DNA from 2 places in the Sporosarcina sp. P37 genome. Region 1 is predicted to be linked to the other one. Evidence: a T-box and tRNA genes for the amino acid it is inferred to sense, from the RefSeq annotation. Region 1 holds a T-box; the other holds one or more tRNA genes.
The links. A T-box is a leader RNA that pairs with one kind of tRNA and senses whether it is charged. The one in region 1 lies ahead of SporoP37_RS02245 (valine--tRNA ligase), so its partner is inferred to be a tRNA-Val.

Region 1 (5,087 bases):
TCTTTGCATGTCGGCATGATTGCCGGCTGCCGCGCAGATCAGCAGGCAAAAACCTATACCAACTGAAGTATTGTCAAACACCGTTACTCACATGATTACCAAACAGATAAACCGATGCCCACTCCCATGGCAAGATAGGAATTTTCGTGCAGTTGCTTATTTTTCCCTGCCCGTTTTTATCACCCGTATTTCATCTTTCTATTGCTTCATTTAAGGTGTAACCGTTACATCATGGAAACTTTTATATACACGTAGAGAATAACTACCACAGGAATGAACGTACTGATTAGTCCAATAGCGCGCAGTTTCTTTTTCAACTGGAGCGCAAAGCCAATCATCCAAACGGCTGCCAAACCAAGTATCTTGATATTAGGAGAAGATCCTTCGCCTATGCCACTAATTGCATAGCCTGCTACACTATTTATAGTTACAAATAAACCGGTTAGCAGATTCACTGCAATCCACATCAGTCTTTTCAAGTACATCTCTCCTATTTCCATTAAATTGTCAGAATCATCTGGACTGTTTTCAATAGATGGCCCGCAAAATCATCGTCAAATTCTCTGATCGGCTTGAATCCTTTCGCTTCATAAAATTACTTTCCAACGATATTTTCCTTTTCCACGTCCACTACAATTTCTTTAATATCCTCAAGCTCTTCAATCCCTTTTCTTAAAAGAGCAGAACCTATCCCTATGCCCTGCTGCTGAGGATACAAATAAAAGGCTCGCAATTCCGACCTTCCCCCCTCATCTGCCGGAGAAAAATCAGCAAATCCAACTACTTCATTAGCCATCTCAGCAACAAAAATATGCGAGCTATGCATCCGTTTTTCCATCATCTCATCACGATAAGCCACTTGAAGAAAATGATCTTGAATCTTCTGCGGAATAATCCCTTCATACGTAACGCGCCAACTTTCCAGCGCTACATCCTGAATGCTCTTATAATCTTTATCCGCCATGTCCCGAATGATAAAACTCACGTACATCCCTCCTTTTCGTCGTCCAGTTGCACCTTTACTATTGTGATAAAATTGTAAAAAACGCACGTGTCTCCAACAGGAGAAACGCGCTAGAAATAATCTGTTCATACATAAAAAACACTTCTTCATTGGTTTCATAAGGTTCTATACTTTATGTTCGATACAAGGTGTTTTTTTCCTGCTGACAGGTCAATGTTTTTTATTCAAAAAATAGCCGGAAATGAATTTGGTTTGTATGACCATCATCATTTCCGGCTATGTAGTATTCTTTATAATGAGGCTGGGACAAAACCCTTCTCTAAAAGGTTCACTTCTGGCTATTAGCCTATCCCTTTTTTACATCTCTTTCAGTTCCGCAATACGGCGCTCAACCGCCGCATACTTCTCTAAATAGTCCTGTTCCTTCGCACGCTCTTCCGCAACAACTGCTTCAGGCGCTTTTGAAGTAAAGCGTTCATTTGATAATTTACCTTGAACGCGTTTCACTTCTCCCTGCCACTTGCCTAGCTCTTTTGTCAAACGGGCCAGCTCTTCTTCAATATCAATTAAGCCTTCAAGCGGCAAATATAATTCAGCTCCTGTTACAACTGCTGACATGGTTTTGCCTGGCGCATTCACTTTAACGCCAATCGTCAGTGCTTCCGGATTACAAAAACGCTCAAGGTAGCTGCGGTTTTCTTCCAGCACCGCCACAGTCGCTTCATCTTTTGCAGAAATATACAAATCGACTTTACGGCTCATCGGTGTATTCACTTCCGCACGAATATTTCGCACGGCTTTAATAATATCCATCAATAATTTCATATGGCCAGCACGGGACTTATCCATTAATGCCTCATCCATTTCCGGCCACTTCGCTACTGTGATCGACTCGCCTTCATGCGGAAGGTTCTGCCAGATCTCTTCTGTGATGAACGGCATCAGCGGGTGCAATAGACGCATCGTATGGTCAAGAACATGCGCAAGAACCGAACGCGTCATTTTCTTCGCGGCTTCATCTTCACCGTATAACGGCAGTTTTGCCATCTCGATATACCAGTCACAGAAATCATCCCAGATAAAGTTGTACAGAGCCCGGCCCATTTCACCGAACTCATAACGGTCGGCAAGGCTTGTCACTTGCTCAACAGTTTCATTTAAACGGGTTAGGATCCATGCATCGGCTACAGATTTCTCTCCTGACAGATCGATTTCATCATACGTCATGCCATCCATATTCATCAATGCAAAGCGGGAAGCATTCCAAATTTTATTGGCAAAGTTCCAGATCGCTTCAACTTTTTCCGTAGAATAGCGCAAATCTTGTCCTGGTGAAGAACCTGTTGCCAGGAAGTAACGCAATGCGTCTGCTCCGTACTGTTCGATGACATCCATTGGGTCTACGCCATTGCCAAGGGACTTGGACATTTTACGGCCGTCTTCCGCACGCACCAAACCATGGATCAAGACGTCTTTAAAAGGACGCTCCTCTGTGAATTCAAGTGCCTGGAAGATCATGCGGGACACCCAAAAGAAGATAATATCATACCCTGTAACAAGGGCATCTGTAGGGTAATATTTTTTGTACATTTCGTTTTCCGTATCAGGCCAGCCCATTGTCGAGAATGGCCATAGCGCAGATGAGAACCAAGTATCCAGCACATCATTGTCCTGCGTCCAGTTTTCTTCATCCGCCGGCGCTTCATGTCCGACATACACTTCACCTGTAGTGTTATGATACCAGGCCGGAATCCGGTGGCCCCACCATAGCTGGCGCGAAATACACCAGTCGTGCACATTTTCCATCCAGCCTAAATACGTCTTTTCAAAACGGTCTGGAACAAAGGTTACTTTTTCATCTTCATTTTTCTGAAGATTGATTGCCTGCTCGGCAAGCGGCTGCATGTTGACAAACCATTGCGTGGATAAATACGGCTCCACTACCGCCCCGCTGCGTTCCGAGTGACCCACAGAGTGCATATGTTCTTCGATTTCAAACAGCACATCCATTTCCTGCAAGTCTTTGACGATTTGCTTACGGCATTCAAAACGATCCATACCTTCATATTTGCCGGCTAATTTATTCATTGTGCCGTCTTCATTCATGACAAGAACCCGCGGCAAGTTATGACGATTACCGATTTCAAAGTCATTCGGGTCATGCGCAGGTGTGATTTTCACTGCACCGCTTCCGAAGTCCATTTCAACATAGTCATCTGCTACAATCGGAATTTCACGTCCGACAATCGGCAGCTTCACCATTTTGCCGATCAGGTGCTGATAGCGTTCATCTTCGGGGTGTACGGCTACAGCTGTATCACCGAGCATTGTCTCAGGACGTGTAGTCGCAATTTCAATGGATCCCGTGCCATCTGTTAATGGATAACGCATATGATAGAATGCACCCTGGACGTCTTTATGAATTACTTCGATATCGGACAATGCCGTTTTCGTTGCAGGGTCCCAGTTGATGATATATTCGCCGCGGTAGATCAGTTTCTTTTCGTATAATTTTACGAAGACTTCGCGAACTGCTTTTGATAACCCTTCATCTAATGTGAAGCGTTCTTTTGAATAATCAAGCGCCAGACCAAGCTTCGACCATTGTGCGCGGATGTGGCTTGCATATTCTTCTTTCCACTTCCACGTTTCCTGAACAAACTTTTCACGTCCGAGGTCATAGCGGGTTTTCCCTTCTGCGCGCAGTTTTTCTTCGACTCGCGCCTGCGTCGCAATACCCGCGTGGTCCATACCGGGCAGCCACAATGCGTCGTATCCTTGCATACGCTTCATACGAATAAGCATATCCTGTAATGTTGTATCCCAAGCGTGGCCCAAATGAAGTTTGCCTGTTACGTTCGGCGGCGGGATTACAATCGTATAAGGTTCTTTTTCACTCTTTACATCGGACTCAAAATATTTACCTTTTAGCCACCATTCATAACGGCCATTTTCTACTGCCTGCGGATCATATTTAGTCGGCATTGTCAGTTCATCAGTCATTACAGTTCCTCCTTCAAATAAAAGGGATACAAAAAAGCCCCACTCATCCCGGTAAAAGGACGAAGGAGCTCGTGGTACCACCTTTATTTATGAATGCTAAAGAGCATTACATCTTCATGATTTGGTAACGGTCTTCACCGGTTCCTGCTACTCTTATTTCACAGAAACTGCTCATAGGGGACTTCCATCTGCTGTTTCCAGGCACGTCTCACCAATCGCACCCTCTCTGAAGAAAACGGTTCACATGTACTTTCCTACTCTTCGCATTTATATTCTTATCACCCATTATTATATGGGAAACATGCTGCGTCCGTCAAGTGATTGCCAGTCAAACGAGAAAGGATGGTGAACGATGCGAAAAGGTTATAATCCCTATCTGCTGCCGCCGTGGCTCAGGAAGACAAGATTTTACTGTAAAGGCTGCATTATTCCGCTGACTGTGTTTCAGCTGATCCGATTACTCATTGTACCTACGACCGGAGACTTTTTATTATTTTGCTTACTCGCTGCTTTGTCCTTCTGCTTCTACAAGAATATTATTTGAATGGAAGATCTTTCTCGTCACATCGTCATCGAGCTGGGCGATGTATAAGAGAAAGTCTTCCATTTCATTTTGGACTTGCTCTACCGCACGATCAGCATTTTCCAGAAACTGCATATGTGATGTAGAAGCGTCGGCCAGCTGTGGTGCCGCAGGTTCTTCCTGAACAATTGGCGCTTCCTGCACAGGGACTTCCTGCTTTAAAAGCACGGTCCACTCCAGAGACAACCCGCCGTCTTCTTTGGCAACAGTTTTAATATCCTGGACATCAAGCTCCAGGTTGCCGTCAAGCTCTGCCGGCAAATCAACATTCAGCGGCACCGCATATTCAAAATATCCTTTGCCGTTTTCTACTTCCACATCATCGATGACGAGCAGGTCCTCTGCCGACAGTTCCACTTGCTTGTCTGCATCAAATACAACGTTTGCCGCAATATGATAGATCCCCTGCAGCCGAATTGCATCCTCTGTACGTTCTTCAGTAAAACCAGGCGTCACCTTCACTTCCGCCGTTTCCGCAAACGCGCCGTATTCAGCAGGAAAATAAAAAGACTCCTGTAATGTCCATTGATGTGTCGT
Region 2 (5,087 bases), 960 kb from region 1:
GTGTTTATACGCTTACATTCGAAAACCGCGTGATTGACTCGTTTGTTCTTTATGTAGGAAGAGTAAATGCCGATCTGTCTTTGCGATATCAGCAAAAAGATTATCATCTGAAAGAATTTCTTCAAAAAGGTCATTCCTATGAATTTTATGTGGCCAAGGTATCAAATTATGAGTTGTTGAAAGGAGCTAGAGTAGATGGAAACTAACAAAGAACGGGAAAAAAATAATTCCCCCATCTCAGATGAAGAAATGGGTACGCTTTCAGAACAAGAGCAACTCGAAATTCTTCAAAAATACGACCCTGAATCCAATACGCGGGACTTGAAGGGTCTGCTCAGTAAAATTGTGTTTTTTGGCTTACTGGCATTTTCTATTTTCCAATTATACACTGCGATTGGTAAACCGTTTACAGCGCAAATCCAACGTTCCATTCACTTAGGGTTTGCCTTATCGCTCATTTTTTTACTGTTTCCTGCCAGAAAGAAAATTGGTGTGCGCCGCGACAAGGTGCCGTTTTACGATATTATTTTATCGTTATTGGCAGTAGCGGTCGGTTTGTATTGGCCGCTGTTCATTGATGAACTGGTATTTCGTGTGGGACGTGTATCTGATATTGATTTAGTGATTGGTATCTTAGCTGTTCTGTTAACGCTTGAAGCGGCGAGACGTGCGGTGGGACTGCCAATTACAATTATTTCAATCGTGTTCTTGGTTTATGCGTTCTTTGGACCGTATTTTCCCGGATTCCTCGCACACCGCGGGCAAAGTGTGGAAAATCTCGTTCAATTAATGTTCTTTACGACAGACGGGATTCTCGGTACACCGATCAGCGTATCGGCCACCTTCATATTCGTCTTCCTGCTGTTTGGAGCATTTTTGGTAAAAACGGGCGTCGGCACCTATTTTAATGACCTGGCAGTAGTACTTGCAGGCCGTTTAACCGGCGGACCGGCGAAAGTTGCTATTTTCTCAAGTGCGCTGCAAGGTACGATTTCTGGAAGCTCTGTCGCTAACGTAGTAGGTTCGGGTTCATATACGATTCCGATGATGAAAAAACTGGGTTATCGTAAAGAGTTCGCTGGCGGAGTGGAGGCAGCAGCTTCTACAGGCGGGCAGATTATGCCGCCGATTATGGGCGCGGCTGCGTTTCTGATGGTTGAGTTCATTGGCGGGGTAACGTATTGGGAAATAGCCAAAGCTGCGGCTATTCCTGCGCTGCTGTACTTCACGGGAATTTGGATTATGACCCATTTTGAAGCAAAGCGCGTAGGCTTGCAGGGGATGGATGCATCACAAATTCCGAACCGTAAAGAGACGCTGAAAAAGATTTATTTACTGCTGCCGATTGCAGGAATTATCGTGTTCTTATTAGCGGGCATTCCAACGATGAAAGCCGCACTGCTCGGTATTGTACTGACGATTGTAGTGAGTGCGATCAGTAAAGAAACAAGAATCGGTCTTCGTGATATGATCGATGCGCTGGTTGACGGTGCGCGGACAGCATTGGCTGTTGCGGCAGCGACGGCCTGTGCAGGTATCATTGTTGGTGTGGTAGTGAAAACCGGACTCGGGCTAAGTTTGGCAACAGGTCTGATCTCAGCAGCAGGCGGTAATATTTTACTGACACTGATTTTCACGATGTTTGCAGCAATCGTTTTGGGGATGGGTTCTCCAACGACTGCAAACTACGTGATCACTTCTACAATCGCAGCGCCAGCCATTATTACGCTGCTGATGCTGGGTGAGCCGGCAGGTGCAGCTGTGCCGATTGTAGTGGCAGTATCTGCACACTTATTTGTTTTCTATTTCGGTATTATCGCAGATATCACGCCGCCTGTTGCGCTGGCCGCTTTTGCAGCCTCGGGTATTTCAGGCGGAGATCCAATTAAGACCGGTGTTACTTCTGCAAAACTTGCGATTGCGGCCTTTATCATTCCGTATATGTTTGTTTTCAATCCCGCAATGCTGATGCTGGATTCAAGCGTGACGGAGATTATATGGGTCACCATGACCGCAATTGTCGGGATGATCGCGATTGGCGCAGGATTGATTGGTTATTGGTACAGTAAATTAAACTGGATTATGCGAATCGTAACGATTGCCACGGGAATGATGCTGATTTACCCGGAAACCCTGACCGACGTTATCGGCTTAGTGCTATTCGTTATCTTACTTGCATTTCAGTTTATGGGGAACAGAAAAAACAATCCGCCAAAACTGGCTTCAAATTAAAAAAAACGGCATGTCTGCTCAAATATTGCGAGCAGGCAAGCCGTTTTTTATTGTCCGGCTGTTCAAAGTTTCTGTTTTTCAATTTGCCTGTCATAAACACTAGATTGATTGATAAAAAAGAACTAGAGTGCTTGTACATCTTCAATAGATGAAGAGTCTAGTATTTACTTGGTTTTATCGCTAAAAAGGTATTTTCATTTCACAGAATTACAGGAAAGTCAAGAAGTCAAAGGTCTAGAAAAGAATGAATCATTTTTGGACTAATTGCGCAGTTTTGCCACTGTCAGTTATGTATATACTACATATAAGCAAATCAATCACAACAGCCAAAATATACAGATCGGTACAGAAACCAATCAAACCAAAAGGAGAGAGATAAAATGAATACACAAGACACTTGGTGGGAAACTGTTTTTGAAGGTCACTTGGCACATGGCTTCAATAAAGAAAGAATGAATGAGCTGGATCATGAGGAGTTTTTATATTTTGAAAAAGAACCGATGGAAGAAAATGCAAATCCAATGCAGTAATTGAAAGGAGAATATCCTCTGAACAATGTAACGTATATCCATAAAAATCGGTAATTTTTCTGACGGAATAGAAAAATTATCGATTTTTAATTTCTTTGTTTACAATAGGGCGAGATGATGCTATTATAGTATTTGTGCTTGAGAGCGTAACTGCTTATTGTGCACATCCTAGTATTTTCGATTCCGTAGCTCAGCTGGGAGAGCGCCACCTTGACAGGGTGGAGGTCGCTGGTTCGAGCCCAGTCGGAGTCATTGGGTGCCAAACCCAGTTAAAGACCGTCGGAACACGGTTCTTTAACGCCAAGAGATCCTATTAGGCCGGATGCCTAGGGGTCTTTTTTTTGTAGGTTGGTGTTAAATTGGTGTTAAAAATCAAAGTAAATAAATCAAAAAAAGTTAACAGTAAATAATTTGATCTGGATTTTATCATTTTCGACGATGACCAGCGTTTCTGTCTGGTGCTTCCCGGAGAAGGTGCATTAAGCATCCTTTGCAACGCTGTGGAGTCTTTCCATACACGCTGAATCTCCTCGTAGTTGCGGTGCTGCTTGCATATCTGTAGCTATCTTAAATAGAGACTTGTTAACCGTAGATGTTGGAATAGTATGTTGTAAAACAGACCATATTCATCAAAGGGCCATTTCCTTTATTTTCTTTAGGGATTATACTTTATGGACAGTAAGCTCATTGTAGCGGAAGACGATCGACTTCAAAGACGCACGCTCTTCATTTCTTAGATGGCTTAAGTCATGTCCCTTGCTATCCCTGTATAGTATTGAAATTAGCGTTAAACAGTTGCTCTGTTATTTTATGAAAAGTTTTTATTCAAAGTATATAGAGGCAGTAAATTTTTGAGTTTTAAGAGTCGAATTCTCATATACAGTGAGAAAATTAATGATAAAAAAATCATTTAGAGGCTAGGGGAGGATAAATTTGTCAAAAGAAAAAAGTTTATCATTAAGAAATCTTCAAGAAATTTTAAGCGATCTTGATTCTTTTGCAGAAGACTCTTTAGAAACGATTGGACAAGTGATGGATAATACTCCTTTAAAAATGTTAGGTGTAGCTAAACATATCTGGAATTACCACAAGGAAAGAAAAATGAAACGATTTTTGAAAGGATTTTCAAAAAAAATAAACGAACAAGGAAAAAAATATGATGACAAAGATAGGGAGAGCCTAAAAGAATTTCTAAGTCATGATCATTCCAGGGAAAAATTTTTTGGAATATTAGATGGAGCTCTAAATTCCGTTTCTGAAAGAAGCTCAGAAATATTAGGTTATTTTGCAGGTGAAATTTTGCTTTCTACTCAAAAGATTGATTATACAAGTTCAATTATTATTCACGCTCTTCAGAATATGAATGACTGGGATATTGAGTACTTTAATAAGGCTTATAACTTTCTAACGAGTTTGCCCGAAGATGAAAATGCAGAAAGTGTGAATTCTACTATGTTGTTTTTACGGTTAAGGCCAGAGGAGTATGAACAGAAAGGGGATGAACTTGATAAATTGATTTTGGATAACGAAGAGTTGATGGAGTTCAGATCTTCCTTAATGAAGTTGAGTAACTTACAAGTTATAAATACTGGCGGATTGATGATTGCAACTGATTCAAATACCTTTGTTCGTAGTAATATTGGAAACAAGTTAAATGAGCTAATTAATATGTTTAGAATTGATTAAGACAAAAGATTATAATCGTCAATAATTGAGGTCGAGGATCAGTTGTTTATTTTGAAATAGCCAAGCGCTTCTTTATCTGTGATAGATAGTTGCGATTGTTGACTTCAATAAAACGTAATACGCCCAATCGTAGATAGAATTTTTTGCACGTCCTAGTCAACACTATAATTTTGCTTTTCAATGAAATTCAAACTGAACATTAGATATTATCGTTAAGACAAAGAACCCGTATTAAAATGGGTTTTTAGAGCTTGTAGACAAGTGGCCAAGTTAGACACCAGTTGATTGCAGCACAACAAAGCGGCGACTTCCGCAGGATCAGCGTGACAGCCAATACCCGAAAGGCCCAGCGTCAGCAAAGGTGGGGGGCTTGACGCACGCCTTGCGGAACGCATCCGCCTGAAGCGAAGATCAACCTTCAAAGAGAAATTCCAGTGCCTAGAAAAGTAATTTTCTACTTTGTCAACAGACTGAAAGAACCCATATTGAAATGGCTTCTTATTTTAAATTGTTGTTATACGCTACTCTCAGCATCATAGTCTTTCATGATTTCAGAAAATAATGTTGGTAAATTCTTTTCTCTAACAATTTCTTCATACATATCCTCAAGGTTAACTAACCTATCCCAACAAGCAGTTA

Region 2: it has a tRNA-Val gene. The T-box ahead of SporoP37_RS02245 (valine--tRNA ligase) is inferred to sense a tRNA for this amino acid. The anticodon was not compared.

What each region holds. Positions count from the first base shown of each region.
Region 1 is NZ_CP015349.1:401,945-407,031, forward strand. Features, by position in the region: gene SporoP37_RS02235 (hypothetical protein) at 225-479, opposite strand; partial or broken gene SporoP37_RS02240 (GNAT family N-acetyltransferase) at 500-964, opposite strand; gene SporoP37_RS02245 (valine--tRNA ligase) at 1,322-3,967, opposite strand; T-box leader at 4,020-4,238, opposite strand; gene SporoP37_RS02255 (hypothetical protein) at 4,467-5,087, opposite strand, start outside.
Region 2 is NZ_CP015349.1:2,713,247-2,718,333, forward strand. Features, by position in the region: gene SporoP37_RS13595 (DUF1850 domain-containing protein) at 1-206, shown strand, start outside; gene SporoP37_RS13600 (TRAP transporter permease) at 196-2,232, shown strand; gene SporoP37_RS17330 (hypothetical protein) at 2,613-2,762, shown strand; tRNA gene SporoP37_RS13605 (tRNA-Val) at 2,942-3,014, shown strand; gene SporoP37_RS13610 (hypothetical protein) at 3,696-4,448, shown strand; gene SporoP37_RS13615 (DUF4365 domain-containing protein) at 4,963-5,087, opposite strand, start outside.